DNA from 3 places in the Streptomyces sp. NPDC041200 genome. Region 3 is predicted to be linked to each of the others. Evidence: riboswitches for the same ligand, from Rfam matches in the RefSeq annotation. Region 3 holds a riboswitch; each other region holds the start of a gene.
The links. Region 3 has a riboswitch for cobalamin ahead of ACZ6CL_RS02530 (ribonucleoside-diphosphate reductase subunit alpha). Riboswitches for the same ligand answer to the same signal wherever they lie in the genome.
Positions count from the first base shown of each region.

Region 1: another riboswitch for cobalamin. It lies ahead of metE (5-methyltetrahydropteroyltriglutamate--homocysteine S-methyltransferase); the one in region 3 lies ahead of ACZ6CL_RS02530 (ribonucleoside-diphosphate reductase subunit alpha).
Region 2: another riboswitch for cobalamin. It lies ahead of ACZ6CL_RS21965 (cobalamin biosynthesis protein); the one in region 3 lies ahead of ACZ6CL_RS02530 (ribonucleoside-diphosphate reductase subunit alpha).

Region 1 is NZ_JBVIZF010000030.1:35,934-42,868, forward strand. It holds gene ACZ6CL_RS35060 (APC family permease) at 1-1,158, shown strand, start outside; gene ACZ6CL_RS35065 (FG-GAP-like repeat-containing protein) at 1,235-1,951, opposite strand; gene ACZ6CL_RS35070 (winged helix-turn-helix transcriptional regulator) at 2,183-2,566, shown strand; cobalamin riboswitch at 2,634-2,857, shown strand; gene metE (5-methyltetrahydropteroyltriglutamate--homocysteine S-methyltransferase) at 3,023-5,341, shown strand; gene ACZ6CL_RS35080 (ABC transporter permease) at 5,457-6,245, opposite strand; gene ACZ6CL_RS35085 (ATP-binding cassette domain-containing protein) at 6,242-6,935, opposite strand, start outside.
Region 2 is NZ_JBVIZF010000009.1:191,751-198,685, forward strand. It holds gene ACZ6CL_RS21955 (putative cobaltochelatase) at 1-1,867, opposite strand, end outside; gene ACZ6CL_RS21960 (cobyric acid synthase) at 1,950-3,482, opposite strand; gene ACZ6CL_RS21965 (cobalamin biosynthesis protein) at 3,479-4,441, opposite strand; cobalamin riboswitch at 4,584-4,721, opposite strand; gene ACZ6CL_RS21970 (hypothetical protein) at 4,891-5,121, opposite strand; gene ACZ6CL_RS21975 (inorganic phosphate transporter) at 5,137-6,456, opposite strand; gene ACZ6CL_RS21980 (class II aldolase/adducin family protein) at 6,693-6,935, shown strand, end outside.
Region 3 is NZ_JBVIZF010000001.1:524,136-531,070, reverse strand. It holds gene ACZ6CL_RS02545 (DeoR/GlpR family DNA-binding transcription regulator) at 1-285, opposite strand, end outside; gene ACZ6CL_RS02540 (histidine phosphatase family protein) at 282-974, opposite strand; gene ACZ6CL_RS02535 (FGGY family carbohydrate kinase) at 1,102-2,571, shown strand; cobalamin riboswitch at 2,686-2,808, shown strand; gene ACZ6CL_RS02530 (ribonucleoside-diphosphate reductase subunit alpha) at 2,936-5,332, shown strand; gene ACZ6CL_RS02525 (ribonucleotide-diphosphate reductase subunit beta) at 5,350-6,381, shown strand; gene ACZ6CL_RS02520 (hypothetical protein) at 6,527-6,841, shown strand; gene def (peptide deformylase) at 6,855-6,935, opposite strand, start outside.

The sequences.
Region 1 (6,935 bases), on a different contig from region 3:
GACCCCGGCGACACCGAGGAGCGGCCCACCGGCCGGATCCGGGACACCCGCAAGCTGCTCACCACCGCCGCGGTGATCATGAGCGGCTTCCTGATCTGCACCAGCTTCATCACCACCCTGCTCATACCGCAGGACGCGTTCAAGCCGGGCGGCCCGGCCAATGGACGCGCCCTGGCCTATCTCGCCCACGACTACCTGGGCTCGGCGTTCGGCACCCTCTACGACGCCGCCACCATCGGCATCCTGTGGTTCGCGGGCGCCTCCGCGATGGCCGGGCTGCTCAACCTCATGCCGCGCTATCTGCCCCGTTACGGCATGGCACCGCACTGGGCCCGCGCGGTCCGCCCGATGGTGCTGATCTTCACCCTGATCGGGTTCCTGGTGACCTGGATCTTCGACGCCGACGTGGACGCCCAGGGCGGCGCCTACGCCACCGGGGTGCTGGTCCTGATGACCTCAGCCGCCGTCGCCGTCACCATCGCCGCCCGCCGCGCCCGGCAGCGGGGCTGGACCATCGCCTTCGGGGCCATCTCCGTGGTCTTCGTCTACACCACGGCGGTCAACGTCGTGGAACGCCCCGACGGCGTCAAGATCGGCGCGTGTTTCATCGCGGGCATCATCGCGGTGTCCCTGCTGTCCCGGCTCGCCCGCGCCTTCGAGCTGCGGGTCACCGACATGGAGCTGGACGCCATGGCCGAGCGCTTCGTCCGGGACACCGCCACCCGCCGGATACGGTTCATCGCCAACGAGCCCGACAACCGCGACGCGGGCGAGTACCGCGACAAGACCCAGCAGATCCGGGCCGACAACGACATCCCGGCGGAAGAGGACCTCATCTTCGTCGAGGTCACCGTCCGCGACCCCTCCGACTTCGAATCCGCGGTACGGGTACGGGGCGAGGTGCTGCACGGCCGCTACCGCGTCCTGACCCTCGACGGCTCCAGCATCCCCAACTCGCTGGCCGCCCTGCTGCTGCACGTACGGGACGAGACCGGTTGCAGGCCGCACATCTACTTCGAGTGGACCGAGGGCAGCCCCTTCGCCCAGTTCCTGCGGTTCTTCCTGTTCGGCCAGGGCGAGGTCGCCCCCGTCACCCGCGAAGTCCTCCGCGAGGCCGAACCCGACCGGGCGCGCCGGCCTCACGTCCACGTCGGCTGAGTTCGGCTGAGCGCCGCAAACGCGCACCGGGCGCCGCCGGGGTCCTTGAGACCCGCGACGGCGCCCGGTGTGGTGGTCAGGAGCAGGGCTTGTAGAACTGCTTCCAGCCGTCGGTGGGCATGGCCGGGGGCTCGGCCCAGGACCCGGCCTCGCCGTACTTCTGGAACGCCTCGTAGTCGAAGTCCGCGAGGCCGCCGCCCGGCTTCGACAGCCGTACGTCGCGGTCCATCTGCCCGTCCCCGCCGTTGTTGCGGATCGCGAGGTCCGGGTAGCCGTCGTCGTTGTACTGGGCGATGGTGAGCTGCCTGGCCTCGCCGTGGTCCCCGATGTCGGAGTGCGTGGCTTCGGCGGACCCCAGGTCCGTCCGGTCCAGCGGGCCGGGACGGTATTCCGCGACGCGGGCCGTGTTGGGGTCGTCGCCGTCGGCCGGCTCGACGATGTTGACGACCATGTCCAGCGTGCCGTCGTTTTGGAAGTCGGCGACCGCGGCGGTCGCGGTCTCGCCCTTCTTGGCGCCGAGGAGGTCCTTGACGGGGAGCTTCTTGCCGAACGAGCCGTTCTTGGCGCCCCACTGGACCGTCATCTCGGTGCCGGTGTGCCCGGGGTTGGTGATCTTGTCCGGGTAGGTGTCGCCGTCGAGGTCACCGAGCAGCGTGGTCGCGTCGGCCAGGCACGGGGCCGACGCGTCGGTGGCGCTGCCGGACCGGTGTGCGCTGCCTGAGGCCGACGACTCGGCCGCCCCGGCCTGGTAACCGGCGACGGTCAGGGTCAGGGCGACGGCCGTGAGCGGCACGGCGATCAAACGTGAGCGCTTCCGAAGCATTGATGAACACCTTTCAGTTGCTGACGCCCCGTGAGATGAGCGCGCGTTGACGGAAGTTCACCCACGACCTCCGCGTTACCTGAATGTGTCATTCCATCGGTGACCCCGCAGGAGCCAGCGCTCTCTTGCGGTTACTGGGAAACCGTAGGAGAGTGAACAGCCGACCTGAAAGAACGCACTCTTCGGCGACTGAGGAACCTGATGGCGACCAAACAGCAGCTGAGCGGCCTGCCCGAGGACGCGGACCTGAGGCGCGCGGACTCCCTGGCGCGGGAGATCTTCTCGGACGTGGCCAACAAGTGGGCGCTCCTGATCATCGAGGCGATCGGCGAGCGCACCCTGCGCTTCAGCGAGCTGCGGAACGAGGTCGAGGGCGTCAGCCACAAGATGCTCACCCAGAACCTGCGCATGCTGGAGCGCAACGGCCTGGTCGACCGGAAGGTGTACCCCACCGTGCCGCCACGGGTCGAGTACACCCTCACCGAGCCGGGCCGGGCCCTGCGCACCACGGTCGACGCCATGTGCGGCTGGACCCACCAGTACCTCGGCCACATCGAGGACGCGCGCCACCGCTTCGGCGCCTGACCCTTTTGGTGGCCCACCTCACCCTCCGGATGGTGGACGGCCCTCTTCCCTCCGTCGCCGCACCCCCTAGGCTGGCCGGTGCAGCTGGTTCGCCCCGTCCGCCAGGCGGGACGCGTCGCAAGAGGGAACCCGGTGGGAATCCGGGACTGCCCCGCAGCGGTGAGCGGGAACGACCGCCGTCATGTGCACTGGGCCCGGCGAAACCGGGCCTGGGAAGCGACGGCCAGTAGGTGTCCTCCCCCGGAGGACGTGCCCGCGAGTCCGAAGACCTGCCAGTGGCCCGCGTACGAACCACTCGTGCGCGGCATCTCGGTGACCTCGAGGGCGGGTCGGCGTACCTACCAGGCGGATGACCGCGCTGTGCCGCGCGGGTCCGGTTCCGCCGGGTTCCGTCACCCTTCGCGCTCTCGTCCCGTCACCGGGATCTCAGGGATTCATCTCGCGAAGGAGATCTCCGTGACCAGCAAGACCGCGGCCGCGGCAGCACGGGCCACCGTGTACGGCTACCCCCGCCAGGGCCAGAACCGGGAACTGAAGAAGGCGATCGAGGGCTACTGGCAGGGCCGCGTCACCGCCGACGCCCTCCACGCCACCGCCGCCGAACTGCGCGCCACCACCTGGCGGCAGCTCTCCGCGGCGGGCGTCCACGAGGTGCCCACCGGCGACTTCTCGCACTACGACCACGTCCTGGACACCACCGTCATGGTCGGCGCGATCCCCGCCCGGCACCGCGCCGCCGTCGAGGCGGACGCCCTGGACGGCTACTTCGCCATGGCGCGCGGCACCCAGGACGTGGCGCCGCTGGAGATGACGAAGTGGTTCGACACCAACTACCACTACCTGGTGCCCGAGCTGGGCCCGGACACGGTGTTCGCGGCCGACTCCACCCAGCGCGTGGCGGAGCTGAAGGAGGCCCTGGCCCTGGGCCTGACCGCCCGGCCCGTCCTCGTCGGCCCGGTCACCTACCTGCTGCTCGCCAAGCCCGCCCCCGGGGTGGCCGCGGACTTCGACCCGCTCACCCTTCTCGACCGGCTGCTGCCGGTGTACGCCGAGGTGCTGGCCGACCTGCGCGCGACGGGCGCCGAGTGGGTGCAGCTGGACGAGCCCGCCCTCGTGCAGGACCGTACCCCGGCCGAGCTGAACGCCGCTGAGCGCGCGTACCGCGACCTCGGCGCCCTCGCCGACCGGCCGAAGCTGCTCGTGGCCTCCTACTTCGACCGGCTCGGCGACGCCCTGCCGGTGCTGGCCAAGGCCCCGGTCGACGGGCTCGCGCTGGACTTCACCGGGGCGGCGGCCGCCAACCTGGACGCGCTGGCCGCCGTCGGCGGACTGCCCGGCAAGCGCCTGGTGGCGGGCGTGGTCAACGGCCGCAACGTCTGGGTCAACGACCTGGAGAAGTCCCTGTCCACGCTGGGCACCCTGCTGGGGCTCGCCGACCGGGTCGACGTGGCCGCCTCCTGCTCCCTCCTCCATGTGCCGCTCGACGTGGCGGCCGAGCGGGACATCGAGCCGCAGATCCTGCGCTGGCTGGCCTTCGCCCGCCAGAAGACCGCCGAGATCGTCGCCCTCGCGAAGGGCCTCGCCCACGGCACCGACGCCATCGCCGGTGAACTCGCCACCAACCGCGCCGCCCTGGCCTCCCGCGCCGACTCGGCGATCACCCACGATCCGGCGGTACGGGCCCGCGCCGCCGCGGTCACGGAGGCCGACACCCACCGCTCCCAGCCGTACGGCGAGCGCGCCACGGCCCAGCGCGCCCACCTCCGCCTGCCGCTGCTGCCGACGACCACCATCGGCTCCTTCCCGCAGACCGGCGAGGTGCGTGCCGCCCGCGCCGACCTGCGGGCCGGGCGGATCGACACGGCCGGGTACGAGGAGCGGATCAAGGCCGAGATCCAGGAGGTGGTCAGCTTCCAGGAGAAGGCCGGACTGGATGTCCTGGTGCACGGCGAGGCCGAGCGCAACGACATGGTCCAGTACTTCGCCGAACAGCTCACCGGCTACCTGGCCACCCAGCACGGCTGGGTGCAGTCCTACGGCACCCGCTACGTCCGCCCGCCGGTGCTGGCCGGGGACATCTCCCGGCCCGAGCCGATGACGGTGCGCTGGACGACATACGCCCAGTCCCTCACCGACCGCCCGGTCAAGGGCATGCTCACCGGCCCCGTCACCATGCTCGCCTGGTCCTTCGTCCGCGACGACCAGCCGCTCGCCGACACCGCGCGCCAGGTCGCCCTGGCCCTGCGGGACGAGGTGGGCGACTTGGAGACGGCCGGAAGCTCGGTGATCCAGGTCGACGAGCCCGCGCTGCGCGAGACCCTTCCGCTGCGCGCCGCCGACCGCGCGGCGTATCTGGCGTGGGCCACCGAGGCCTTCCGGCTCAGCACGACCGGTGTGCGCCCGACCACGCAGATCCACACCCACATGTGCTACGCCGAGTTCGGGGACATCGTCCAGGCCATCGACGACCTCGACGCCGATGTCATCAGTCTGGAGGCGGCCCGCTCCCATATGCGGGTGGCGCGCGAACTGGCCGCCCACGGCTACCCGCGCGAGGCGGGTCCTGGCGTCTACGACATCCACTCCCCGCGTGTGCCGAGCACGGAGGAGGCGTCCGAACTGCTGCGCGCCGGGCTTGAGGCCATTCCCGCCGAGCGGCTGTGGGTCAATCCCGACTGCGGCCTGAAGACCCGCGGCTGGCCCGAGACCCGCGCCTCGCTGGAGAACCTGGTCGCCGCGGCCCGCACGGTCCGCGGTGAGCTGTCGGGGTCCTGACCCCGGACACCCGGGCGGGCCGGGGCGCCTCACGCCCCGGCCCGTTCCTGTCGGCTCGCAGCGCGCCGTACGGGAGCGCCGCGGCCCTGAGCACCGCCCACACCAGGTTCGCCGGTCAGCGCTTGGTGGTGCCGTTGAACAGCGAGCGCGACCAGAGGTAGCCGACCAGGGTGATCCCGGCGCACCAGGCGAGCGAGATCCAGCCGTTGTTGCCGATCTCCGAGCCGGAGAGCAGGCCGCGCAGGGTCTCGGTCATCGGTGTGAACGGCTGGTACTCGGCGAACCAGCGCAGGCCCGGCGACATCGAGTCGGCCGGGACGAACGCCGAGCCGAGGAACGGCAGGAACTGGATCAGCAGCGGCTTGTTGCTCGCCGACTCGACGGTCTTGGAGATCAGGCCGAGCGCCGCCGACAGCCAGGCCACCGCGAAAGCGATCGCCGCGAGCAGGCCGGCCACCGCCAGCCACTCGACCGGGTTCGCGTCCGGGCGGAAGCCGACCGCGATCGCCACGGCCACGACGAAGACCAGGCTCACCATCGTCGTGATGACGCTGCCGATGACATGGCCCGTCATGAACGACGAGCGCGTGATGTTCATGGTGCGGAAGCGGTTGATGATGCCCTCGGTCATGTCCTGGCAGACAGCGATCGAGGTCGACATCGAGCCGGACGCCACGCCCATGATGATGACGCCGGGCGTCAGATACTCCAGGTAGGCGTCCCGCCCGCCGCCCCCGGGGAGGCCGGCGCCGATCGAGCCCCCGAAGGCGTACACGAAGAGCAGCAGCATCATGACGGGCATCATGGCCGGGCCCAGGGACACGGCGGGGTAGCGGAGCGCGTGCTTGATGTTGCGCCGCAGCATCGTCATCGAGTCGTGCACGGCGTAGGTGAGGGTGCTCATCGCAGGGTCTCCTTGACGTGAAGCGGAGTGTCGGCGGTGCCGTCGCCGGTCAGGGCGAGGAACACGTCGTCCAGGTCGGGGGTGTGCACGGAGAAGTCGGCGGCCCGGGTCCCGGCGGCGTCGAGCCGGTCGAGCAGGGCGCGCAGCGCGTCGATCCCACCGTCGCCCGCCACGCGCAGGGCGAGGTTCTCGTCGTCGCGGGCCGCGTGGGGGAAGGCGGCGGCCGCGCGGTCGAACTCGGCGATGTCGTCGAACCGCAGTCGTACGTGGCTGCCGGGGATCTGCGCCTTGAGTTCGTCGGCGGTGCCCTCGGCGACGATCCGGCCGCCGTCGAGCACGGCGATCCGGTCCGCCAACTGGTCGGCCTCCTCCAGGTATTGGGTTGTGAGGAAGACCGTGGTGCCGCCCGCGACCAGCGAGCGCACCATCTCCCACATGGTGCGGCGGCTGCGGGGGTCGAGCCCGGTCGTCGGCTCGTCCAGGAAAATCACCTGCGGGTCGCCGACCAGCGTCATGGCGATGTCGAGCCTGCGCCGCATACCGCCGGAGAAGGTCGCGGCCCGCTTGTCCGCGACGTCCGCGATCCCGAACCGCTCCAGCAACTCCCGGGCGCGGGACCGGCCTTCGCGCTTACCGAGGCGCAGCAGGTCGGCCATGAGGAGCAGGTTCTCCTCGGCGGTGAGCAGATCG
Region 2 (6,935 bases), on a different contig from region 3:
GGCGCGAGGGGTCCCGCAGCCGCTCCACCCGCAACACCTCGCGGGCCTTCAGCAGCCCCGCCGCGAGCGGGGTGCGGCCGCCGGTCGGCAGCTGTTCCAGCCGGGCGGCGGCCGCGTCCACCGACGAGGTGGGCGGCAGTGCCACGTCCGCGCCCGTCCCCCGGAAGGTGATCAGACCGACCTTGTCCCGCCGCTGGTAGGCGTCCAGCAGCAGCGACAGCACCGCGCCCTTGATCGCGCCCATGCGCTTACGGGCGGCCATCGACCCCGACGCGTCCACGACGAACAGCACGAGATTGCCTTCCCGGCCCTCCCGCACCGCCTCCCGCAGATCGTCCCGGCGCACCAGCAGCCCCGGGCCGCGCCGCCCGCGGCTGTGCTGATGCGGGGCGGCGGCCCGTACCGTCGCCGTCAGATGAAGCGATGTCAGCGTCCCCTGGGGGCGGCGCGCACCGGCGGTGCGGCCGTGCGCGGTGCGGGCGCGCGACCGCCGTCCCGCGGCGCCCTCACCGAGCCCCGGTACGTCCAGCCGCCGGGTCCGGAACGGTTCCGCGGCGCCCACGGCCGCCCGCTCGGCGCCGCCACCACCGGCCCCGCCGCCCTCCTCGGACGCGGAGGGCTCGGCGTCGGCTCCGGCCGCCTCGGGTTCGGCCGACCGCTGCTCGGGGATGGACGGCTCCGGCGCGCCGGGCGGCGGCGCCTGCTCCTGCCCGCCGTCCTGCGGACGGCCGCCGCCGGGCCCGTCCGGGCCGTCTCCGCCGCCGGAACCGCCGCCGGGTCCGCCCGGCCCGTCGGGGTCGTCATCGGGGCCCTCATCAGGCTCAGAGGCCTCCGGCTCGGGCTCCGGCTCCTCGTCCTCGAACTGCCGCAGCACCTCGTCCAGCTTGTCCTCGTCCAGCCCCGGCGCGTCGAACGGCGCCCGCCGCCGCCGGTGGGGGAGCGACAGCAGCGCCGCCTGCCGCACGTCCTCGGTCCGTACGTCCGTCCGGCCCGCCCAGGCGGCCAGCGCCGTCGCCGTACGCGCCGTCACGATGTCCGCGCGCATCCCGTCCACCTCGAACGCCGCGCACACCGCCGCGATCTGCCGCAGCGCGCGGTCGCCCAGCCGGACGGCGGGCAGCAGGGCACGCGCCGCGGCTATGCGGTCCCGCAGCTCGCCCTCCTCGCGCGCCCAGCGCGCCGCGAACCCGGCCGGGTCCTCGTCGTACGCCAGCCTGCGGCGCACCACCTCGACCCGCTCCTCGGTGTCCCGCGACGCCGTGACCTCGACGGTGAGCCCGAAGCGGTCCAGCAGCTGCGGCCGCAGCTCACCCTCCTCCGGGTTCATGGTGCCCACCAGAAGGAAGCGCGCGGCGTGCCGTACGGAGACGCCCTCGCGCTCCACATAGGAGGCGCCCATGGCGGCCGCGTCGAGCAGGAGGTCGATCAGGTGGTCATGCAGCAGGTTGACCTCGTCGACGTACAGCACCCCGCGGTGCGCGTCGGCGAGCAGCCCCGGCTCGAACGCCTTGACCCCGTCCGACAGCGCCCGCTCGATGTCCAGCGACCCGACGAGACGGTCCTCGGAGGCGCCGACCGGCAGCTCCACCATCCGCGCGGCGCGCGCGTCCCCGGTGGCGGTCTCGTGCGGTCCGTCCGGGCAGTCCGGGTCGGGCGCGGCCGGATCGCACGAGAAGCGGCACCCGGGGACGACGTCGACCGGCGGCAGCAGCGTGGACAGCGCGCGCACGGCCGTCGACTTGGCCGTGCCCTTCTCACCGCGCACCAGCACACCGCCCACGGCGGGTGAGACGGCGTTGAGGAGCAGGGCGAGCCGCATGTCGTCCATTCCGACGACCGCGGTGAACGGGTAGGCAGTGGTGGTCATGCTCGGGTACCTCCTACGGTGCGTGCGCGGTCGCGTGCCGGTGATGCCGGTCGTTCCGGTCGTCCCGGTCGTTCCGGTGTGCTCAATCTGTCCCTCCCGGCGCCCCGGGCGGCACGAAGGGCAGCCCGTCCGGTACGCCGCCCTCGATGAGCCTCAGCAGCGCGTCCGTATCCGCGTGCTCCTCGATCAGATCGCCCAGCCGGTCCAGCTGCTCCTCGCGCAGCTCCGCGAAGCGGGTGTCCGGCGCGGGTACGAACGCCCGGCCCGACGCCTGAGCGACCCGCCGCAGGAAGGCCCGGCGGAAGCCGTCGCTCTCCAGCGAGCCGTGCCAGTGCGTGCCCCATACCGAGCCCACCCGGCAGCCGTCCAGGAAGGGTTCGTCGCCGCCGTCGAGCAGCTCGGCGACCCCGTGATGGATCTCGTAGCCCTCCACCCGTTCGCCCAGCGCCTCGCCCACCGGCCGGGCCAGGGTCTTCCCCGTGGCGAAACGGACCCGTACGGGCAGCAGCCCGAGGCCCGCGACCGTCCCGGCCTTCGACTCGACCTCGTCCTCGATCGCGGAGCCGAGCGCCTGGAAGCCGCCGCAGATGCCGAGCACCGGCCGCCCCTCCGCGGCCCGCCGGGCGATCGCGTCGGCGAGACCGCGCGTCCGCAGCCACTCCAGTGCCTTCACGGTGCCCCGGGTGCCCGGCAGCACAACCAGGTCGGCGTCGGCCAGCTCCTCCGGGCGGTCCACGAAGCGCACGATCACGCCCGGCTCGGCGGCCAGCGCGTCCACGTCGGTGAAGTTGGACATCAGCGGGACGGCCGCCACCGCGACCCGCAGCACGTCCGCGCCGTGCGGCGGTGCGACGACGCTCTCGCGCACCGTGCCGCGCAGCGAGACGCGCAGCCCGTCCTCCTCGTCGATGCCGAGGCCGTGCGCGTACGGCAGCACGCCGACGGTCGGCCGCCCGGTGAGGTCGCGCAGCATGTCCAGACCGGGTTCCAGCAGGCTCACATCGCCGCGGAACTTGTTCACCACATAGGCGGCGATATGCCGCTGGTCCTCGCGGGACAGCAGCGCGGTCGTACCGAAGAAGGACGCGAAGACGCCGCCGCGGTCGATGTCCCCGACCACGACGACCGGCAGTCCGGCGGAGCGGGCCAGGCCCAGGTTGACGATGTCGGTACGGCGCAGATTGATCTCGGCCGGGCTGCCCGCGCCCTCGCAGATCACCGCGTCATGGGTGCGCCGCAGCTCGCTCAGGCACTCGGTGACGGTCTCCAGCAGCCCTTCGCGCCGCCGCTCGGAATGGTAGCCACGCGCGCTCATCTCCCCGACGGGCTTGCCGAGCAGCACCACCTGGCTGCTGCGGTCGCTGCCCGGCTTCAGCAGGACCGGGTTCATCAGGGCGCTCGGTTCGGCGCGCGCGGCGGCCGCCTGCATGGCCTGGGCCCGCCCGATCTCGGCGCCGTCGCGGGTGACGAAGGAGTTGAGCGACATGTTCTGCGCCTTGAACGGGGCGACCCGGAGCCCTTTGCGCGCCAGCCAGCGGCATATGCCCGCCGTGACGACGCTCTTACCGGCGTCCGAGGTCGTCCCCGCGACGAGCAGTCCGCCTCCCAGGGTCATCGATTCACCCTTTCCTGGCCGACCGCGGACCGGCCCGCGGCGGTGATGAGCAGAGCGAGCGCCGCCACCCGCCGCGAGAGGCTGATCGCCCGCGGGATGTCGGCCGCCGTCACGGGACGGCCGCCCGGATTCAGTACGGGCCGGTGCTCGACCCGGCCCCCGTACGCCAGCGTGCCGCCCAGCCGGACGCCCAGCGCGCCCGCGAACGCCGCCTCCACCGGGCCCGCGTTGGGGCTCGGGTGGCGTCCGCCGTCCTCGCGCCAGGCGCGCCACGCGCCACGCGGATCGGATCCGGCCACAGTGACCAGGGCGGCCGTGAGACGGGCGCCCGGCCAGCCCGCGGCGTCGTCCAGCCGGGCGGACGCCCAGCCGAACCGGCGGTAGCGGGCCGACCTGTGGCCCACCATGGCGTCCAGTGTGTTGACGGCGCGGAAGCCGACGAGCCCCGGCACTCCGGCCACGGCCCCCCACACCAGCGCGCCCACCACCGCGTCCGAGGTGTTCTCGGCCACCGACTCGACGACCGCCCGGGCGATCTGCTGCTCGTCCAGCGCCTGCGGATCCCGTCCGCACAGATGCGGCAGCCGCTCCCGCGCGGCGTCGGCGTCCCCGGCGGCCAGCGCGTCACCGATGGCCCGGGCCTCCCGCACCAGCGAGGTGCCGCCCAGCACGGACCAGGTGGCGGCGGCGGTCAGCGCGACATCGGCTGTACGGCGCGGCCTTACGAGGGTGCGTACGGTACGGGCCAGCAGCGCGGCACCGGCGGCCGCGCCGCCCGCGCACAGCGCGGTGTGCAGCGCCCCGGAACCGCGGTGGTCACGCCACAGCCGCCGCTCGACGGCCGCGGCGGTGCGCCCGAACGCGGCCACCGGATGGCCGCGGCGCGGATCGCCCGCGGCGAGATCGAGGAGGAAGCCGAGTGCGGCGCCGCACGCGTACGAGGCGTGGTCGGCACGCATCCTTCAGACCGCCGTCACGCCTCTGCGGCGGGGACCGCCGCCGAGCATATGGACAGATGGAGCTGACGGCGTGGCGATGCCGGGCATGGCGGTATGTCCTCACTCAGGGTCCGCGCCCTGGCTCGACGTGACCGGCGGTGAAAGTCTCCTGGCTCCCGGATCCGCGGCTCTCCCGGTCTTCCAGCCCTCCTCCGTGACGGACGGCCGTGACCCCTTGCGGTGAGGGAGAGCGCTCCCCGGTGACAGTGGCGGGACCGCGCCGGATTCTCACCGGCTTCCTCTCCTGCCGCCGTTTGGCTCGGGAAGTCCACCATGGGGTGCGAATGGCCGTCAACTCGCATTTGACCTGCGATGCCAGAGTGTGCGGAGACCCACAGGCGCACACGCGGCAACGACCGCGGGGCGGTGGGCGCCGATCGGCACCCACCGCCCCGCGGCCTTCCGTGGCCTCAGGCCACGATCAGATAGATGCCGTACGCCACCACCGCGGCGCACACCGCGAAACAGGCGTACGCGCCGGTGCGCGCAACCGGGGACGCGCCGCCCGCGGCCGCCTGGGGCTGCGGCTGGGCCGTACGGGAGGTGCCGATGATGCCCAGGGTGAAGACCCCTACGACGCCGACCGTCACCGCGAGGCTGATGCTGAAGACCTGGCCGAGGGCCGCCCAGTCGATGTCCATTGCGTGTGCTCCCTGTCAGCTGGTGGAACCGGTTCCCGCGGTGGCGGGGGTGGGTGCGGATTCGGACGAAGCGTCGCCGTCGGTGCCGGATCCGGCCGACCCGGCCGACCCGGTCGTCCCGGCGGACGTGGCGGACGTGGCGGAGGCGGCGGAGGCGGTCTTTCCGGCGGGCGGCGGGGCCACCGACCGCACGGCGGCGGTGACGACGCCGACCCGCTCGGTGGACTCCGCACCCGGCTCGTTGACGTTGCTGGCGTCCACCGGCTTGCGGCGCGAGAGCGCCCAGATGACACCGCAGCCCAGCACCGCGAGGACGGCGACCGCGGTGACGCCCCAGCTGCCCTGGTCGGCCAGCAGCGCCGCGGCTGCGGCCACCAGACCGGCGGCCGGAAGGGTCAGCGCCCACGCGACGACCATGCGGCCCGCGGTGGACCAGCGCACCACGCCACCCTTGCGGCCGACGCCCGCGCCCATCACGGCGCCCGAGCAGACCTGCGTGGTCGACAGCGCGAAGCCGATGTGGGAGGAGGCCAGGATGACGGTCGCGGCGCCGGTTTGGGCGGCGAAGCCCTGCGGCGGCTGGATGTCGGTGATGCCCTTGCCCATGGTGCGGATGATGCGCCAGCCACCCAGGTAGGTGCCGAGCGCGATCGCGAGACCGGCGGAGACGATCACCCACATGGGCGGGTCGGAGTCCGGTGCGATGACGCCGCCGGTGACCAGCGCGAGGGTGATGACGCCCATCGTCTTCTGCGCGTCGTTGGTGCCGTGGGCCAGGGAGACCAGGGCGGCCGAGGCGATCTGCCCGGCGCGGTAGCCCTTCGCGGTGTCCTCCTCGGCCCGGTTGTTGGCCAGCCGGTAGGTGAGCCGGGTGGCGACCACCGTGGCGATGCCCGCCACGACCGGCGCGGCCAGGGCCGGGATGAGGACCTTCATGACGACCGCGTCGCCGTTGACCCCGTCCATACCGACGGAGACCACGGTGGCGCCGATGAGGCCGCCGAAGAGGGCGTGCGAGGAGCTGGACGGGAGACCGGCCAGCCAGGTCACCAGGTTCCAGAGGATCGCGCCGACCAGCCCCGCGAAGATCACTTCGGGCTGGATTCCCGAGCCCTCGTCGATGATTCCGCCGGAGATGGTCTTGGCGACCTCCACGGAGAGGAAGGCGCCGACGAGGTTGAGGACCGCCGACATCGCCACCGCGACCCGGGGGCCGAGGGCTCCCGTGGAGATGGTGGTGGCCATGGCGTTGGCCGTGTCGTGGAAGCCGTTCGTGAAGTCGAACACCAAGGCCGTGATGATCACGATCCCGATGAGAAGCGTGATGTGTTCCATACACCCGGTCAATCAGTTCGGAGGGCGGTCAGTGCACGGTGAACGTAGGGAAACTGGGTGAACGGGAGATGAACTGAGGCGGGCTTCACGGTGACGCGAACGCGGGGGCGTGAGAACGGCTGGTTTTCGACCGTACTCCCGTGTGCCACACGGAATTTGAAGTCCATACATCAACCTCCTGTAGTCCACCCGGAGTGGTGTTCCTATGGAAGGATCGCGCCCGGAGGTGAGGGCCCGTGACGGAGCCGCGATCGGCGCGACGGCCACAGCCGAGGCTGACCCAGCCCCTGCGGCAGGCATGGACGCATGTAGTGCGGACGGCCCGCAGAACCACCGCCGACGGACTCGTCGTCGGCACCTCGGGCAACGTCTCGGCGCGGGTCGGCGACACCGTCCTGGTGACCCCGAGCGGCGTCCCGTACGACCGGCTCGGCCCGCGTGACGCGGTCGGCGTCGACCTCGATGGCCGACAGGTGCTG
Region 3 (6,935 bases):
CTCGACCAGCTCCGCCGCGGTGGCGGCCACCGCCTCCTTCTCGGCCCGGTGGGCACCCATCCGGTAGGCGAGGCTGGACTCGAAGACCGACGACGGCAGGGCCGAGACCCCGCCCCGGAACTTGCGCAGCACGCCGAGCCGGGCCAGCTCGTCCAGGTCCCGGTGCACGGTCATCAGGCTGACCCCGGTGAGGTCGGCCAGCTCGGCCGCGGTGGCGGTGGAGTGCGCGAGGACGTGTTCGGTGATGGCCTGTCTGCGGGCGTCCTGGGAGCGGGCGGTGGTCATGGGCGGGCCTCTCCCGTCATGCCGCCGGTCGGCACGCCGCCGCTCGGCACGCCGCCGCTCGGCACGCCGCCGGTCGGCACGCCGCTGGTCGGCACGTTCAGGGAGCGCAGCGCCGTGCGGTCGCCGTCGATCCCGACCTCGGTCACCGCCGCGTTGTCCAGCCGGGGGAAGACCGTGCGGTAGCGGCCCACGGGGATGCCGAGCAGGGTGCACAGCGCGACCCGCAGCAGGCTGTTGTGCGCCACGACGAGCACCGTGCGGTCCGGATGCGCGGCGGCCAGCCGCCGCAGGGCGGCGACCGCCCGGCCCGCGGCCTCGCCTGGCCGCTCCGAGCCGGGGAAGGCCCCGGCGTCGGGGTCCTCACGGAACGCCCGGACGGCCGCCGCGTCCTCCGCCTCCATCTCGGCGAGGGTGCGGCCCTCGCCCCAGCCGAAGTCCATCTCGCGCAGGTCCTCGACGACTTCGGGCACCAGGGACAGCGCGCTGGCCGCCGGTTCGGCGGTGCGCCGCGCCCGGCCGAGCGGGGAGCAGGCCACCGCGTCGATCCCGCGGCCGCGCACCCAGTGGGCGAGGGCCCGCGCCTGCCAGTGGCCGCGCTCGGTCAGCGCGATGTCCGAGGTTCCGGCGTACCGGTTCTCCGCGTGCCACACGGTCTCTCCGTGGCGTACGAGCAGCAGTCGGGCGGTCATCCGGGGCTCCCCTGCGTGTCGGCCAGTGCCTGGACCAGCGCCTGGACCATTGCCTCATCACGTCTCTGGTGTTAAATCTAGCATCGCTTATGTGAAGGGACACCGAGGTTCCGGAGGGCAACAGGCCATGCGCGCGATCATCGGAGTGGATGTCGGCACCTCGGTCACCAAGGCCGTGGCCTTCGGCCGCGACGGGACCGCCCTCGCCTCCGCCGCCCGCCCCAGCCGACTTGACCGGCTGCCCGGTGGCCTGGTCGAACAAGACTTGGAGGACGTGCTGCGCACGGTCGCCGAGGTGGTGCGCGAGGTCGCCGCGGCGCTCCCCGGGCCGCCCGCCGCGCTCGCGCTCACCGGCCAGGGCGACGGGCTGTGGCTGCGCGACGAGGCGGGCCGGGCGGTGCGTCCGCCGATCTCCTGGCTGGACGGCCGGGGAGCCGGTACCGTCGCCCGCTGGCGCACCGACGGCACGCTCGCCGCCCTCTACGCCCTCACCGGCTCCGGGTTGTTCCCCGGCTGCCACGCCCCGCTGCTGCGCTGGCTGGCCGAGCACGAACCGGCGGCGCTGGAGCGGGCGTCGGTCGCGGGGTACTGCGTGGACGCGGTGGCCCAGCGGCTGACCGGTGTCATCACCGTGGACGCCTCGGACGCCTCCCTCCCGTTCCTCGACGTCACCACCCGTACGTACGTGCCCGCCGCGCTGGAGCTGTGCGGGCTGGGCGACCACGCCCGGCTGCTGCCCCCGCCCGCCGCACCCGGCACCGTCCTCGCGCTGGACGACGAGGGGGCTCGGCTGACCGGGCTGCCGCCCGGACTCCCCCTCGTCTGTGGCCCGTACGACCTTCCGGCGTGCGCCATCGGCAGCGGGGTGCGGGACGTGGGCGACGGGCTGCTCATCGTCGGCACCACGCTGGCCTGTCAGGTGCTCACCGATCGCGCCGTGGTGGACCCGGCCGCCGATCCGGCCGGAATGTGGCTGTGCGTCCCCGACCCGGACCGCTGGCTGCGCGCGATGCCCGCCATGGTCGGCACCGCCGCCCTGCGCTGGGTGCTCGATCTCACAGGGACGACCACGGCCGAACTGGACACCCTGCTCGGCCAGAGCCCGCCGGGCGCGAACGGAGTGACCGCGCTGCCCTTCCTGTCCGGCGCCGGGGAGCGCGCCCCCTTCGTGGAGCCCGCCGCCCAGGGCCGGTTGGACGGCCTCGGTCTCGCCACCACCCGTGCCGACGCCGTACGGGCCGTATGCGAGGCCATCGCCTACGCGGCCCGCCACTGCCTGGAGGCGGCCGGGCTCTCGGGGCGGCTCGCGCTGTGCGGCGGGGGCGTGCGCTCCGCCGCGTGGACGGAGATTTTCGCGCATGTCATTGATCACCCCGTGGCCCTTCCGGACGAGCCGGAAGTCGGCGCGCGCGGCGCGGCCGCGGTCGCCTGGCGGTCGCTGGGCGACCCCGTGGACGCCCCTCACTGGCGCTCCGCGTCCCGTACCGTCGAGCCCCGGGCGGAGCTTCGCGGCGCGTACGAGGACGGCTACGCGGGCTACCGCGACCGCCTCGCCCGTGCCCTGGACGAATGGCGGACGAGCGGCCCGGCGAGCTAGTTTTCCCTGGGATTCCAACGCGGCCAAAGCCTGACGCGACTAGCACATCTATGCGAATCCACCCAGCTGACGACACAACATCTGGGGGTACGTGCGCAGCGCGACACAAGATGTATGCTCGTGCTCGCTGTCGCCGCAGGGGAATCCGGTGGGAATCCGGAACTGTCCCGCAACGGTGTACGGGTGCGCTTTCGCGTACCCGTGAGTCCGATGACCTGCCGACGGCCGTCTGCATACGTCCGGGCCTCGCGGGTTGGGTCGATGGACGCTGCGCGGTGTGCCCTGAAGCGGAATCGGCATGCCCGTAAGCGGCCATCGCGCACCGCCCTCGCAGGCCCCCAGCCGAGCGAGGGAGAACACTTCAGTGACCATCGCGCCCGCCGATCCGGTCTCAGAGGCAGCGGACACCACGGCAGCGGCCGACGCGCCCGGGACCGCCCTGCTGCGTACCCTGACCGCGCTCACCGCCGACCTGCCCGCCACCGACCCCGGCAGGGTCGCGGCCGCCGCCCTGCGCGGCCGCCACCCCGGTTCGGACGAGGCGGAGTTGCGTTCCCTGGCGACCGAGGCCGCGGCCGGGCTGATCGGTGAGGAGCCGGAGTACTCCAAGCTCGCCGCGCGGCTGCTGACCCGCGCGATCGCCGAGGAGGCGGCCGGGCAGGGCGCGGACTCCTTCTCGGCCTCTGTCGCCGTGGGCCACCGCGAGGGCCTGATCGCCGACTCCACCGCCGAGTTCGTGACCACCCACGCCGCCCGCCTGGACGCGCTGGTCGACCAGGCGCTGGCCGACGGCGCGGACGACCGCTTCGGCTACTTCGGGCTGCGCACCCTGCACAGCCGCTATCTGCTGCGCCACCCGATCACCCGTCAGGTGATCGAGACCCCGCAGCACTTCCTGCTGCGCGTGGCCTGCGGGCTCGCCGAGGACCAGTCGGCACGGGCGCTGGCCGATGTCGCCGAGCTGTACCGGATGACCAGCACGCTGTCGTACCTGCCCAGCTCCCCCACGCTGTTCAACTCCGGCACCCGGCACCCGCAGATGTCCTCCTGCTACCTGCTGGACTCGCCGCTGGATGAGCTGGACTCGATCTACAACCGCTACCACCAGGTGGCGCGCCTCTCGAAGCACGCGGGCGGCATCGGTCTGTCGTACTCCCGCATCCGCGCCCGCGGTTCACTGATCCGCGGCACCAACGGGCACTCCAACGGCATCGTGCCGTTCCTGCGCACGCTCGACGCCTCCGTGGCCGCCGTCAACCAGGGCGGCCGGCGCAAGGGCGCGGCCTGTGTCTACCTGGAGACCTGGCACGCGGACCTGGAGGAGTTCCTGGAGCTGCGGGACAACACGGGCGAAGAGGCCCGCCGCACCCACAACCTCAACATCGCGCACTGGATCCCGGACGAGTTCATGCGCCGGGTCGAGGCGGACGCCGACTGGTCGCTGTTCTCCCCGGCGGACGCGCCCGAGCTGGTCGACCTGTGGGGCGACGAGTTCGACGCCGCGTACCGGAAGGCCGAGGCCGAGGGGCGGGCGCTCAAGCAGGTCCCGGCGCGCCAGCTGTACTCCCGGATGATGCGCACCCTCGCGCAGACCGGCAACGGCTGGATGACGTTCAAGGACGCCGCCAACCGCACCGCCAACCAGACCGCCGAGCCGGGCCGGGTCGTCCACTCCTCCAACCTGTGCACCGAGATCCTGGAGGTCACCAACGACGGCGAGACCGCCGTCTGCAACCTCGGCTCGGTCAACCTCGCCGCCCACCTGGGGGAGGACGGGGAGATGGACTGGGAGCGGCTGGACCGCACCGTCCGCACCGCCGTGACCTTCCTCGACCGCGTGGTGGACATCAACTTCTACCCCACCGACGAGGCCGGGGCCTCCAACTCCCGCTGGCGTCCGGTGGGGCTCGGCCTGATGGGCCTCCAGGACGTCTTCTTCCGGCTGCGGCTGCCGTTCGACTCGTCCGAGGCGCAGGCGCTGTCCACGCGGATCTCCGAGCGCATCATGCTCGCCGCGTACGAGGCGTCCTGCGACCTCGCCGAGCGCCACGGCCCGCACCCGGCCTGGGCCGAGACCCGCACCGCGCGCGGCGTCCTCCACCCGGACCACTACAACGACGCCCAGGCCACCTGGCCCGAGCGCTGGGAGGCGCTGCGGCAGCGGATGGCGACGACCGGCATGCGGAACTCGCTGCTGCTGGCGATCGCGCCGACCGCCACCATCGCCTCCATCGCGGGCGTGTACGAGTGCATCGAGCCGCAGGTCTCCAACCTCTTCAAGCGCGAGACGCTCAGCGGTGAGTTCCTCCAGGTCAACAACTACCTGGTGAACGACCTGAAGAAGCTCGGCGTCTGGGACGCCCAGACCCGTGACGCGCTGCGCGAGGCCAACGGCTCGGTCCAGGACCTCTCCTGGGTGCCCGCGGACGTCCGCGACCTGTACCGGACCGCGTGGGAGGTCCCGCAGCGCGCCCTGATCGACATGGCGGCGGCCCGTACGCCGTACCTCGACCAGAGCCAGTCGCTGAACCTCTTCATGGCCGCGCCGACCATCGGCAAGCTCAGCTCGATGTACGCGTACGCCTGGAAGCGCGGCATCAAGACCACGTACTACCTGCGCTCGCGCCCGGCGACCCGGATCGCCCAGAGCGCCCGCGGTGGCGCCGCCACGGCCGCCGTCCCCGCTCAAGCGACGCCCGCCGAGGCCGACGCGGTCGCCTGCTCCCTGGAAAACCCCGAGTCCTGCGAGGCCTGTCAGTAATGCCCACCGCATCCGAGATGACCACCGCGAACACCGCGACGGACAGCACCAAGAACCTGCTCGACCCCGGGTTCGAGCTGACCCTGCGGCCGATGCGGTACCCGCAGTTCTACGACCGCTACCGGGACGCGATCAAGAACACCTGGACCGTGGAAGAGGTCGACCTCCACTCGGACGTCGCCGACCTCGCCAAGCTCTCCCCCGGTGAGCAGCACATGATCAGCCGACTGGTGGCGTTCTTCGCGACCGGCGACTCGATCGTGTCCAACAATCTGGTGCTGACGCTCTACAAGCACATCAACTCCCCCGAAGCGCGGCTGTACCTGTCGCGGCAGCTCTTCGAGGAGGCCGTGCACGTCCAGTTCTATCTGACGCTGCTGGACACCTATCTCCCCGACCCGGACGACCGGGCGGCGTCCTTCGCGGCGGTCGAGAACATCCCCTCCATCCGGGAGAAGGCGGAGTTCTGCTTCCGCTGGATGGACTCGGTGGAGAAGATCGACCGGCTGGAGTCCAAGGCCGACCGGCGCCGCTTCCTGCTCAACCTGATCTGCTTCGCGGCGTGCATCGAGGGCCTGTTCTTCTACGGCGCCTTCGCCTACGTCTACTGGTTCCGCTCGCGCGGCCTCCTGCACGGGCTGGCGACCGGCACCAACTGGGTGTTCCGCGACGAGTCCATGCACATGGAGTTCGCCTTCTCGGTCGTGGACACCGTCCGCGAGGAAGAGCCCGACCTCTTCGACGACGAGCTGGAGCAGCAGGTCACCGACATGCTGAAGGAGGCCGTCGAGGCGGAACTCCAGTTCGCCCACGACCTGTGCGGCGACGGCCTGCCGGGCATGAACACCGCGTCGATGCGCGAGTACCTGCAGTGCGTGGCCGACCAGCGCCTGCGGCGCCTCGGCTTCCCCGCGGTCTTCGGCTCCGAGAACCCGTTCTCCTTCATGGAGCTGCAGGACGTCCAGGAGCTGACCAACTTCTTCGAACGCCGCGCCTCGGCCTACCAGGTAGCGGTCGAAGGCTCGGTCTCCTTCGACGACGACTTCTGACCGTCGCCCCCGCTTCCGGCCCACGGCCGCGCTCTCTTTGGAGCGCGGCCGTGTCGTCGTTGACGACCTCGTCAACACCGCCTCGGCGCGCGGGCTACGGTAGGGCCTACGAAGGCAACGTGAAGGACGCGCGGAGGGCCCTGGAGTGACCGGCTTTCTTCGGTGGGCCGGTGCGGCGGTCCTGGTTCTCGCGAACCTCGTCAACGTCTACTTCGCCTTTTGGGCGCTGGTGACGGAGCCCGGGGGCGCCTGGGATGAGAACACGCTCACCGGCATCGAGACGGCGTCGTTCGTCGTGGTCCTCGTGGGGATCGTGACCCTGCTGCTCGCGGCGCTTCCGGTCCGGAAGGGGGCGCTCAGCCGTTGGTGGCTGGCGCCGCCCGTGGTGTTCGTCGTCCTCGGGGCAGCACGCTGGACGTACGTCGCGCAGTACTACCCCCAGGCGGCGAACGGCTCCTGACCCGCTCCCGAGGTCAGTCGTTGGGGACCGTCTCGTAGCGGGGGGTGCCCTCTGCCATCTGCCGGAGCACGTCCTTGCGGTCGCGCTTGGAGAG